Regions from separate parts of the Kosakonia sp. MUSA4 genome, predicted to be linked through region 2. Evidence: predicted binding sites of a transcription regulator. Region 2 holds the regulator's gene; each other region holds the start of a gene.
What was found. The regulator PurR, encoded in region 2, represses purine synthesis genes. The targets are predictions, from matches to a motif close to CANGCAAACGTTTGCNTG.
Positions count from the first base shown of each region.

Region 1: a site for PurR is predicted at 1,564-1,581, ahead of tusA (sulfurtransferase TusA). Genes of this name have one in related genera too.
Region 3: a site for PurR is predicted at 1,314-1,331, ahead of serA (phosphoglycerate dehydrogenase). Genes of this name have one in related genera too.
Region 4: a site for PurR is predicted at 1,739-1,756, ahead of glyA (serine hydroxymethyltransferase). Genes of this name have one in related genera too.

Region 1 covers NZ_CP025697.1:5,112,290-5,115,413, reverse strand. The annotation lists gene C0557_RS24395 (MFS transporter) at 1-63, shown strand, start outside; gene C0557_RS24390 (DcrB family lipoprotein) at 157-714, opposite strand; gene C0557_RS24385 (7-cyano-7-deazaguanine/7-aminomethyl-7-deazaguanine transporter) at 787-1,452, opposite strand; gene tusA (sulfurtransferase TusA) at 1,641-1,886, shown strand; gene zntA (Zn(II)/Cd(II)/Pb(II) translocating P-type ATPase ZntA) at 1,883-3,124, opposite strand, start outside.
Region 2 covers NZ_CP025697.1:2,173,208-2,176,331, reverse strand. The annotation lists gene C0557_RS10365 (MFS transporter) at 1-264, opposite strand, end outside; gene C0557_RS10360 (YnhF family membrane protein) at 431-520, opposite strand; gene purR (HTH-type transcriptional repressor PurR) at 820-1,845, shown strand; gene punR (DNA-binding transcriptional activator PunR) at 1,865-2,776, opposite strand; gene punC (purine nucleoside transporter PunC) at 2,887-3,124, shown strand, end outside.
Region 3 covers NZ_CP025697.1:4,500,127-4,503,250, forward strand. The annotation lists gene serA (phosphoglycerate dehydrogenase) at 1-1,226, opposite strand, end outside; gene rpiA (ribose-5-phosphate isomerase RpiA) at 1,494-2,153, opposite strand; gene argP (DNA-binding transcriptional regulator ArgP) at 2,318-3,124, shown strand, end outside.
Region 4 covers NZ_CP025697.1:3,929,773-3,932,896, forward strand. The annotation lists gene C0557_RS18495 (nickel/cobalt efflux protein RcnA) at 1-303, shown strand, start outside; gene glyA (serine hydroxymethyltransferase) at 374-1,627, opposite strand; gene hmpA (NO-inducible flavohemoprotein) at 1,941-3,124, shown strand, end outside.

The DNA of each region.
Region 1 (3,124 bases), 2.8 Mb from region 2:
CTGGTAGCAATCGCCTTGTTGTTGGCCTGGCGATTAAAACAAAAGCCGGTGTTGGTGGGATGATTGCCCGCTAGCGCTCTGTTTATCGGGACGACGGTGTCATCCGGCAATAAAAAAGGGAACCCGCAGGTTCCCTCGTTATTCCTCGCAGCGGGATTATTTCACCACGATAGTATTAATGATGTTTTCTGCGGCGGTTTGCGCCTGCTGCTGGTTATCCGCTGGCAGCGTGACCTGCAAGGTCAGCAGTTTATTGTCAACTTTGCCCAGCACCACGGAAGACCAAGCCGTCTGACCTTTGGCCGAGATAATGCTGTCGAGTTGTTGCAGCGTCTGGCCTTTGATCTCAATCGCTTTATTGGTCACAACCTGCAACTGCGGGTCGCGGCCACGCTGTTGATCTTCCAGGCGTTTCGCCAGCGCCGCTAAATCTTCCTGCGTGTTGTCGCCAACGATGACGATCACCGCTTTCTGGCCGGTGGCGTCGGAGTAAACGTGCATATTATTAGACTGGGTGCCCAGCTTGCCGCTCTGATCGGTCATATCCGCCGGCAGCGAGAAGCTGAGCTTGCCGTCAAGCAGCGTTATCGGCTGGCCTGTTGCATTGCTTTCAGCTGAAGCGGCCTGAACCGGCTTCTTGCTGTCGCTGTTATCACAGGCAGCCAGCCCGACGACCAGCAGGCCAATACCGACATATTTAACCAGATTGCGCATTGACTTCTTCCTTTCAATAAACAGCCATAACGGCTCAGCGCCCCATCTTATCACATCTGCCTGGCGGTACTCTTAACTGGCCTGCAACGCGTTAATTTCAGATTTGTCTGCCAGCCTTTTCAGTAACATATTCAACAACACACCGTACATCGGCAGGAAGAAGGCGATGCTGATAAGCACTTTAAAGCTGTAATCCACCATCGCGATTTCCGTCCAGTGCTGCGCCATAAACGCATCCGGGCTGCGCCAGAAAGCAATAAAGAAGAACGCAACGGTGTCGCTGGCGTTACCGAACACGGTGGAAGCCGCAGGCGCAAGCCACCAGCGGCGATTCTGACGCAGGCGGTTAAACACATGCACGTCGAGAATTTGCCCCAGCGCATAGGCCATAAAGCTGGCGCTGGCGATACGGGCGACAAACAGGTTGAAATGCGCCAGCGCGCCAAAACCTTGCCAGCTTCCCATATAAAACAGCGAAGAGATCACATAAGAGGCCAGCAGCGCAGGCACCATTACGGCGAAAATAATGCGTCTTGCCAGCGGCGCGCCGAAAATGCGCACGGTTAAATCTGTCGCGAGAAAAATAAACGGGAAACTGAATGCGCCCCAGGTGGTCTGGAAACCAAAAATGGCGACCGGCAGCTGCACCAGATAGTTACTGGAGATAATCACCAGCAGATGAAAAAGCGAAAGCCAGACCAGCGCTTTCATGCGCTGCGAGGATGAAAATTGCGTCATATTGTGACCTTTTTGGTAAATGGGGTGAGGGAACCCAGTACTTTTTTGTGCTCTGCCACGCAGAGCCGCCGCATGATACTGCAACTATTGCCGGATGCAATGGTTAATTTTAACGCAATCGTTAACCTTGCTTGCGTCACAAAAAAGGCGGCGTAAACTAATGCGGTTTTTTCCCTTGCGAGATGAAGATGACCGATTTCTTTTCCACTGCTGACCATACGCTGGATGCGCAGGGTTTACGCTGCCCGGAACCGGTAATGATGGTGCGCAAAACCGTGCGTAATATGCAGGTTGGCGAAACATTGCTGATTATCGCCGACGATCCGGCAACCACCCGCGATATTCCCGGCTTTTGCCGTTTTATGGAACACGAGCTGGTCGCCGGGCAAACCGAATCACTGCCGTATCGCTACGTGGTGCGTAAAAGCCACTAATCTTTGCTGCGTAACAGGCGCAACGCATTGGCGGTCACCAGCACCGTTGCGCCGGTATCCGCCAGCACTGCCAGCCACAGCCCGGTCATTCCCAGCAGCGTCGTCAGCAGAAAGATAGCTTTCAAACCCAGCGCCATGGCGATGTTCTGGCGAATATTGTTGTGCGTCGCGCGCGCCAGGCGGATCATCTGCCCAATGCCGATCAGGCGGTTATGCGTTAATGCCGCGTCCGCCGTTTCCAGCGCCACATCGGTGCCGCTGCCCATCGCAATCCCGATGGTTGAGGCTTTCATGGCGGGCGCATCGTTGATGCCATCGCCCACCATCGCCAGCGGTGAACGCTGATTCAGCGCCTGTACCGCCTGCACTTTATCTTCCGGCAACAGCCCGGCGCGGAAATCCAGCCCCAGCTCCCCGGCGATCGCCGCCGCCGCGCGCGGGTTATCTCCGGTCAGGATCACGCCCTGAACGCCCAGCGCATGCAGCGCGGCAACCGCTTCTTTAGCGTCATCGCGCAGCGTATCCTGCAGCGCCAGCGTGCCAATCGCTTCGCCATCGCGCTCAACCACAATAACGGTCTGGCCGAGGCTCTCCTGCTGATGAATGTGTGTTAACAGCGAGCCTGGCACTCCTTGCGGCAGTTTATCCGGTGCGCTGATGCGAACATATTGCCCGTCAATCTGTGCTTCGATCCCTTTCCCGGCCAGCGTTCTCTGCGCTTGCGCTGTCGGAATCGGCAACTGGCGGCGCTGCGCTTCCTGTACAACAGCCTGCGCCAGCGGGTGAGTGGAGCCCTGTTCAACGGCGGCGCTGAGCGCCAGCAGTTCCGCTTCGTCGATCCCCGCCAGCGGCGTGACCGCGACAACCTGCGGTTTGCCTATGGTCAGCGTGCCAGTTTTATCAAATGCCACCTGGCGGATGCGACCAAGTTGTTCCAGCGCCGCGCCACCTTTGATTAACGCGCCACGCCGTGCGGCGACTGCCAGCCCGGAGGTAATCGCGGCTGGCGTAGAGATCACCAGCGCGCACGGGCAACCAATCAACAGCAACGCCAGCCCTTTGTAGATCCACGGTAACCACGGCGCAGCGAACAGCAGCGGCGGCACAACCGCGACCAGCAGCGCTACTGCCATAATCGCTGGTGTATAGATGCGGCTAAAGCGATCGATAAAGCGCTCAATTGGCGCGCGGCGCTCTTCGGCCTCTTCAATCAGCTTGAGGATACGGTCGATGGCGTT
Region 2 (3,124 bases):
TGCCGACAGCACGTTGCCCAGTGTAAAGATCGCCATCAGGAAGATCAGCGCGTTACGTCTGCCACGGTGTGACAGCAGCAGCGTCATTAGCGGCGCCCCCACCATCACGCCAATCGCATAAGCGCTAATCAGCATTCCCGCCGCCGGAATGGAAACATCGACGCCACGGGCAATAACGGGCAGCAACCCCATCGGGGAGAACTCCGTTGTACCTATCCCAAAGGCGCCAATCGCCAGGGCAAGCAGAGGGAAATTAATTTTCATCGTTTGACTCCGAAAAAGCCGTGTCGGTTGGGGACACTGTCGCAGAAGTCAAAAGTATGACATGAATCACAAAAAACAGAAGTTAGCAGGATGACAAAAGATTATTGCAGAAGTGATAACAATGGCGGGGGAAAAGCCGAGGGAGAAGGCTCTCCCTCGTGTCAGATCAATGCAGCGCGGCGGTCAGCCCACCGAAAACAATCAGGCTCAGAACAATGACAGTAGTGACCAAAGAATACTTCAGATCGGTGCTCATCAATTTTTCTCCATTTTCATTTCCCCACAAAAAGTGAGTTTGCGCATTTTTGCACAGATAATCATAAAAATCTTGCAGGAATTAGCGGGAGATATGTTTTAGCGCTTCCCCTTTTGCTCAAGATAAGACAAAATTCGACGCTAAATTTATTAGCGTACCGGCCATTGACTCCCCTCCTGACGTTTAGTGTCTTTTTCCCGGCGTACCGCACTCACTTTGCTGGGGTTCAGGGTGATTGAAGGCAAACGTTTACCTTAAGTATTATCAGGAGCTTATGATATGGTCTGGAGTGATTTCTGATGGCAACGATTAAAGACGTCGCGAAACGAGCAAACGTTTCCACTACAACCGTATCACATGTAATCAACAAAACGCGCTTCGTCGCTGAAGAGACCCGCAACGCCGTATGGGCAGCGATCAAAGAGTTGCATTACTCCCCCAGCGCCGTGGCGCGTAGCCTGAAAGTCAATCACACTAAATCGATCGGTTTGCTGGCCACCAGCAGCGAAGCCGCCTATTTTGCCGAGATCATCGAAGCTGTAGAGAAAAAATGCTTCCAGAAAGGCTACACCTTGATCCTTGGCAACGCCTGGAACAACCTTGAGAAACAGCGCGCCTACCTGTCGATGATGGCGCAAAAACGTGTCGATGGCCTGCTGGTGATGTGCTCCGAATACCCGGAATCGCTGCTGAGCATGCTGGAAGAGTACCGTAATATCCCGATGGTGGTGATGGACTGGGGCGAGGCGAAAGCCGATTTTACCGACTCGGTCATTGATAACGCTTTTGAAGGCGGCTATATGGCCGGCCGCTATCTGATTGAGCGCGGGCATCGCGATATCGGCGTCATTCCAGGCCCGCTGGAGCGCAACACCGGCGCTGGCCGCCTCGCTGGTTTTATGAAGGCGATGGAAGAAGCGATCATCACCGTACCGGAAAACTGGATCGTACAGGGCGACTTTGAACCGGAATCGGGTTACCGGGCGATGCAGCAGATCCTCAACCAGTCACACCGCCCCACTGCCGTGTTCTGCGGCGGCGATATTATGGCGATGGGCGCGCTCTGCGCGGCAGATGAGATGGGGCTGCGCGTTCCCCAGGACATTTCGCTGATCGGCTATGACAATGTGCGCAATTCCCGCTACTTTACGCCCGCGCTGACCACCATCCATCAGCCGAAAGATTCGCTGGGTGAAACAGCGTTTACCATGTTGCTCGATCGTATCGTCAACAAACGCGAAGAGTCGCAATCCATTGAAGTTCATCCGCGCCTGATCGAACGCCGCTCGGTGGCGGATGGCCCGTTCCGCGACTACCGCCGTTAATCACATCCCGCGGGGGCCGTTACTCCGGCTCCCGCAACCATTCGCTGTTCAGCGTCTCACTGTCCCCCAGATACTCCAGCAGCCAGCTCAACGCCGGTGATGCGTCGTTTTGTTGCCATGTCAGGCAGCAGGCCGCATCCGGAAAAGGGTTCTCCAGTTCCAGCGCCACCCAGTCGCCGCTGTCCAGCCGTGGACGGGCGAAATGCGCGGGCACCATCCCCACGCACAGCCCGGCAGAAAGGCAGGCTTCGGAAGCGGACCAGTCCGGCACGATGACCCGCTTCTGGTTATCCAGCAGCCAGGTAATGCGTTTAGGCAACGAGCGCGACGTATCTTCCTGAATCAACGAAGGCCAGTTGCGCAACGTTTCATCGCTTAGCGGGCCGGGCATTGATGCCAGTGGATGGCGGCTGGAAACCACGCATTTCCAGCTCAGCATGCCCATATCACGAAACGCGTAGCGTCCACCGACCGGGATCGCCTGGGTCGCGCCAATCGCCACCTCAACGCGTCCATCTGCCAGCGCATCCCAGACACCGTTGAACACCTCCTGGTAAACCTGTAACTCGACATCGTTAAAATGTCGGTAGAAATCGACGATCAGTTGCCGTGTTCGCGCCGGTTTCACAATGTTATCCACGGCAATCGCCAGCTGGCCGCGCCAGCCGTTAGCGATCTGTTGACACTGTTGGCGGGTGATCTGCATTTTTTTGATAACAGATCGCCCCTCTTTTAAAAACCAGCTTCCGGCGGGTGTTAGCTCCACATCGCGATGACGGCGTTCGAATAACGGAACCGCCAGCCACTCTTCGAGTTGGCGCACGGTATAGCTCACTGCTGAAGGTACACGGTGCAGCTCCTGGGCGGCACCGCTGAAACTACCGTTGCGCGCAACAGCATCTACCACTTCCAGTGAATATTCTGACCACATAATCTGCCTGCAAAAATTTTGAAATCACTGCGCAAATATTAGCGTTTCACAAGCAGGAAAGCACTCCTTACACTCGACAGCCCTGAAGAAGCAACAAGGTGAGAACTCGAATGCAACCTGGCAAAGGATTTTTAGTCTGGCTCGCGGGATTAAGCGTGCTGGGCTTTTTAGCCACCGACATGTACCTGCCCGCGTTTAGCGCGATACAACAAGATTTGCAAACCTCTCCGGCCATCGTTAGCGCCACGCTCAGTTTGTTCCTGGCAGGCTTTGCTGTCGCACAACTGGTGTGGGGGCCATTGTCGGATCGCTATGGCCGCAGACCTATTCTGTTGAGCGGGCTGACCA
Region 3 (3,124 bases), 2.3 Mb from region 2:
AGCAGGCGGGCGCGAATCGTACCGGGAATCGCTTTCATGCTCTGCAACGCTTTTTGCGCGACGTCTTCATCCGCTTCGATATCAACCACCACATAACCCATATACGGCGTTGTTTGCAGGTACTGCGCCGCGATGTTGATATTCTGGCTGGCGAAGATTTGGTTGAGTGCAGTCAGCACGCCAGGACGGTTTTCGTGGATGTGCAGCAAGCGACGGCCACCGTGCATCGGCAAAGAAACTTCCGGGAAGTTAACAGCCGACAGCGTAGAACCGTTGTCAGAATATTTAATCAGTTTACCAGCCACTTCAAGACCGATATTTTCCTGCGCTTCTTGCGTTGAACCGCCGATGTGCGGCGTCAGCAGCACGTTGTCAAATTCGCACAGCGGGGAATCAAACGGGTCGCTGTTGGTGGCGGGTTCCGTCGGGAAGACGTCAATTGCCGCACCGGCCAGATGTTTGCTTTTCAGCGCATCGCACAGCGCCGGAATATCGACCACCGTGCCGCGAGAAGCATTGATCAGTAGCGCGCCCGGCTTCATCAATCTCAGCTCTTCAACGCCAATCATATCTTTGGTTGACGGCGTTTCCGGCACATGCAGACTCACCACATCGCTCATGTTCAGCAAATCGGAAAGATGCTGTACCTGCGTGGCGTTGCCCAGCGGCAGCTTGCTTTCAATATCGTAGAAGAAGACGTGCATCCCCAGCGATTCCGCCAGAATGCCCAACTGCGTACCGATATGGCCATAGCCGATAATGCCAAGCTTTTTACCGCGCGCTTCGTAGGAACCGACCGCCAGTTTGTTCCAGATACCGCGGTGCGCTTTCGCGTTCGCTTCAGGAATACCGCGCATCAGCAGCAACAGTTCGCCAATAACCAGTTCCGCCACGGAACGAGTGTTGGAGAACGGCGCATTGAACACCGGAATACCACGCTTTGCAGCAGCGTCCAGATTCACCTGGTTAGTACCAATACAGAAACAGCCCACCGCGACTAATTTTTCCGCCGCAGCGATAACATCTTCGGTCAGTTGAGTACGGGATCGCAGGCCGATAAAGTGGGCATCACGGATGGACTCTTTAAGCTGCTCAGTGTCCAGCGCGCCTTTGTGGAATTCAATGTTGGTATAACCCGCCGCGCGGAGGCTATCCAGCGCTTTCTGGTGCACCCCTTCGACGAGCAGAAATTTAATCTTGTCTTTCTCCAGTGATACCTTTGCCATTTACCCGACCCTGTTTTTTGTCTTGACTGTGATGTTGTGCGAAATGCAGTTTTCTTCAGTCAACATATCAAAAAAAACTATTGCAGCAATATGAACGTTTGCGTGCACACTCTGAAGAAATGTCATCCAGCGGGAAATGGCAGATAAAAATGCTGGTAAAGCGAGGAATGATGGCAGGTAGTGCATAGCCAGCCGATAAATGTGACACATATCACCAAATTTGCCGATCGCGTTTTTTTACAGGGAGGCGAGCGCCTCCCCGTCAGATCATTTTATGATGGTTTTCACACCGTCGGCGGTGCCGATCAGCGCCACATCCGCGCCACGATTGGCGAATAACCCTACAGTGACTACGCCCGGGATGCTATTGATGCTGTTTTCCAGCGCAATCGGATCGATGATCTCCAGCCCATAAACGTCGAGGATCACGTTGCCGTTATCGGTGACAACATTCTGACGATATTCCGGGCGCCCGCCCAGCTTCACCAGTTGACGCGCAACGGCGCTGCGAGCCATCGGGATAACTTCCACCGGCAGCGGGAATTTCCCCAGGATATCAACCTGCTTGGATGCATCAGCGATACAGATAAATTTATCCGCTACCGAGGCGATAATTTTCTCGCGCGTCAGCGCTGCGCCGCCGCCTTTGATCATCTGCATCTGGCCGTTGATTTCGTCCGCGCCATCAACGTAGATACCCAATTTATCCACTGCATTGAGATCGAACACGGTAATGCCAAGACTTTTCAGTTTCGCGGTGGAGGCATCCGAACTGGAAACCGCGCCTTCGATCTGGCCTTTCATCGTGCCGAGCGCATCAATAAAGTGCGCCGCAGTGGAGCCAGTGCCTACGCCGACAATGGTTCCGGGCTCAACATACTTGAGTGCCGCCCAGCCCACTGCTTTTTTGAGTTCATCCTGCGTCATGGTCGTTCGCCTGTGGTGTGAAATTTCAGGCGCATTATAGACCACCCTTCGCCTAAATGTCCCTGTGACCCGTGTCACATTACGCGACGTCCAATTTCGTCTGATTCTAATAAAAATTTATGTCATAGTGCTGAGTAATCATTTTTCAGGAGATTGGCCGAGCAATGAAACGTCCGGACTACAGAACATTACAGGCGCTTGATGCGGTCATTCGTGAGCGTGGGTTTGAGCGCGCCGCGCAAAAACTGTGTATTACTCAGTCCGCCGTGTCGCAGCGCATAAAACAGCTCGAAAACATGTTCGGCCAGCCATTACTGGTTCGTACTGTTCCGCCGCGTCCCACCGAACAAGGGCAAAAACTGCTGGCGCTGTTGCGTCAGGTCGAGCTGCTGGAAGAAGAGTGGCTGGGCGATGAGCAAACAGGCTCGACGCCGCTGCTGCTGTCGCTGGCGGTCAACGCCGACAGCCTGGCAACCTGGCTGCTGCCTGCGCTGGCACCGGTGCTGGTGGATTCACCCATTCGGCTGAACTTGCAGGTTGAGGATGAAACCCGCACCCAGGAGCGACTGCGTCGCGGCGAGGTGGTTGGTGCGGTCAGTATTCAGCCGCAGGCGCTGCCGAGCTGCCTTGTCGATCAACTTGGTGCGCTGGATTATCTGTTTGTCGGTTCCAGAGAGTTCGCCGAACGCTACTTTCCTAACGGCGTGACCCGTTCCGCGCTGTTAAAAGCTCCGGCGGTAGCGTTCGACCATCTGGATGATATGCATCAGGCATTTTTGCAGCAGTATTTCGATTTACCGCCGGGCAGCGTGCCCTGCCATATCGTGAATTCATCGGAAGCGTTTGTGCAACTGGCGCGCCAGGGCACGACCTGCTGTATGATCCCGCACCTGCAAATCGAGAAAGAATTGAAGAGCGGCGATTTGATCGATCTGACGCCAGGCCTGTTACAGCGCCGTATGCTCTACTGG
Region 4 (3,124 bases), 1.8 Mb from region 2:
CAGATCCTGTTGTTTGGTCTGACCGGCGGGCTGATCCCCTGCCCGGCGGCGATCACCATTCTGCTGATCTGTATTCAGCTCAAAGCGCTGACGCTGGGTGCCACGCTGGTGGTCTGTTTCAGTATCGGCCTTGCGCTGACGCTGGTCGCGGTCGGTGTCGGCGCTGCCTTTAGCGTACAGCAGGCGGCAAAACGCTGGTCCGGCTTCAACACCATCGCCCGTAAAGCCCCTTATTTCTCCAGCGCGCTGATTGCGCTGGTCGGAATGTATATGGGCATTCACGGTTACGCCAGCTTGCAGTAGAGCGCGTTTGCCAGGCGACAGGCATAAAAAAGGCCGCTCAATGCGGCCTTTTTGCTTTCTGATCTAATGCTTACGCGTAAACCGGGAAGCGCGCGCAGATATCCAGCACTTTCTGTTTGGTGCGCTCAATAACCGCTTCGTCATTGATGCTGTCCAGCACGTCACACATCCAGCCAGCCAGCTCTTTCACTTCCGCTTCTTTAAAACCGCGACGAGTCACTGCCGGGCTGCCGATACGGATACCGGAGGTGACGAACGGGCTCTTCGGATCGTTCGGCACGCTGTTTTTGTTAACGGTGATGTTAGCACGGCCCAGCGCGGCATCTGCTTCTTTACCGGTCAGATTTTTATCTACCAGATCCAGCAGGAACAGGTGGTTGTCCGTACCGCCGGAAACCACTTTGTAGCCGCGGCTCAGGAACACTTCAACCATCGCTTTGGCGTTTTTCGCGACCTGCTGCTGGTAGGTTTTGAACTCAGGCTCCATCGCTTCTTTCAGCGCCACCGCTTTACCAGCGATCACGTGCATCAGCGGGCCGCCCTGGCCGCCAGGGAACACTGCGGAGTTCAGTTTTTTGTACAGATCTTCGCTACCGCCTTTCGCCAGGATCAGGCCGCCGCGCGGACCCGCCAGGGTTTTGTGCGTGGTGGTGGTCACAACGTGCGCATGCGGAACCGGGTTCGGGTAAACGCCTGCGGCGACCAGGCCAGCAACGTGCGCCATATCGACGAACAGGTAAGCGCCGATGCTGTCGGCGATTTCACGCATTTTCGCCCAGTCAACCACGCCGGAGTAAGCAGAGAAGCCGCCGATGATCATTTTCGGTTTGTGCTTCTGCGCCTGTGTATTCAGGTCGTTGTAATCGATGTGGCCGGTTTCATCGATGCCGTAAGGTACGATGTTGTACAGCTTGCCGGAGAAGTTCACCGGAGAACCGTGAGTCAGGTGGCCGCCGTGCGCCAGGTTCATACCCAGAACAGTGTCGCCCGGCTCCAGCAGAGAGGTGTAAACCGCGAAGTTCGCCTGCGAACCGGAGTGCGGCTGCACGTTGGCGTAATCGGCGCCAAACAGCTCTTTTGCACGATCGATAGCCAGTTGCTCAACGATATCCACATATTCGCAACCGCCGTAGTAGCGCTTGCCCGGATAGCCTTCAGCATATTTGTTCGTCAGCTGAGAACCCTGAGCCTGCATCACACGCGGGCTGGTGTAGTTTTCGGAGGCGATCAGTTCAATGTGCTCTTCCTGACGTACTTTTTCTTGCTCCATAGCCTGCCATAATTCGGCATCATAATCGGCAATGTTCATTTCACGCTTTAACATCCGCATCTCCTGACTCAGCTAACAAAACAACTCTTTTCGAAGGCCCAATTTGGGGAACGGCTCACAGTATAACTGATTAATAACCCGATAACAGGTCTTGACAAAGGTTTTTACGCAAACGTTTGGCTCCGCACCAGGCAAGGGTTTGAGCGATAATGCCATCCGGCGAGAAAACGGATTTCTTTTCAGGTTTGTGATGCAAGTTATTCACGTTCAAACCCCTTTACATTGTCAGCTCTTTACAAGCCAGTGCGCTGCGCTATAAGATGCATTTAAAATACAACTTTAAAAGTTAACCAAAAAAGGAAGCACCATGCTCGACGCCCAAACCATCGCAACGGTAAAAGCCACCCTTCCCCTGCTGGCCGCGACCGGCCCCAAACTGACCGCGCATTTTTATGACCGTATGTTTACGCATAATCCGGAGCTGAAAGAGATCTTCAATATGAGCAACCAGCGCAACGGCGATCAGCGTGAAGCACTGTTCAATGCCATTGCCGCGTATGCCAGCAATATTGATAATCTCGCCGCCCTGCTGCCTGCGGTGGAAAAAATCGCCCAGAAACACACCAGCTTCCAGATCCAGCCGGAGCAGTACAACATCGTTGGCGCGCATCTGCTGGCGACGCTGGATGAGATGTTCAGCCCGGGCCAGGAAGTACTGGATGCATGGGGAAAAGCCTACGGCGTGCTGGCGGGCGTCTTTATCAATCGCGAAGCGCAAATCTACAGCGAGCACGCAGAAAAAACCGGCGGCTGGCAAGGTACGCGCGCTTTCCGTCTGCGTGAAAAAATCCCGCAGAGCGCGTTGATCACCAGTTTTGAATTTGAACCTGTCGATGGTCTGCCGGTTGCGGATTATCAGCCGGGACAATATCTCGGTATCTGGCTGAAGCCGGAAGGTTTTGCCCACCAGGAAATTCGTCAGTACTCACTGACCCGCAAGCCGAATGGCAAAACGTACCGCATCGCCGTGAAACGCGAAGCGGGTGGTCAGGTTTCCGAATGGCTGCACGACGAAGCCAAACCGGGCGATATCGTTCATCTGGCCGCGCCTGCCGGGGATTTCTTTATGGCTATTCCGGCCACTACGCCGGTAACGCTGATTTCTGCCGGTGTCGGCCAGACGCCAATGCTGGCGATGCTGGATCATCTGGCCAAGACACAGCATCGCGCGCAGGTTAACTGGTTCCACGCCGCGCTTGATGGTCAGGTCCATGCTTTTGCTGACGAAGTCAGCCAGCTTGGCGCATCACTCAACGACTTCTACCAGCATGTCTGGTATCAGCAGCCGCAGGCGACCGATCGCGGTCGTTTTCACAGTGAAGGATTAATGGATTTAACCGCGCAGGAAGGGAAATTCAGCGACCCGGCGATGGAATTTTATCTGTGCGGCCCGGTCGGATTTATGCAGTTTGCCGCCCAACAGCTTGTGGCGCTCGGCATTGCCAAAGAGAAGATTCACTACGAATGCTTTGGCCCGCATAAGGTGTTGTA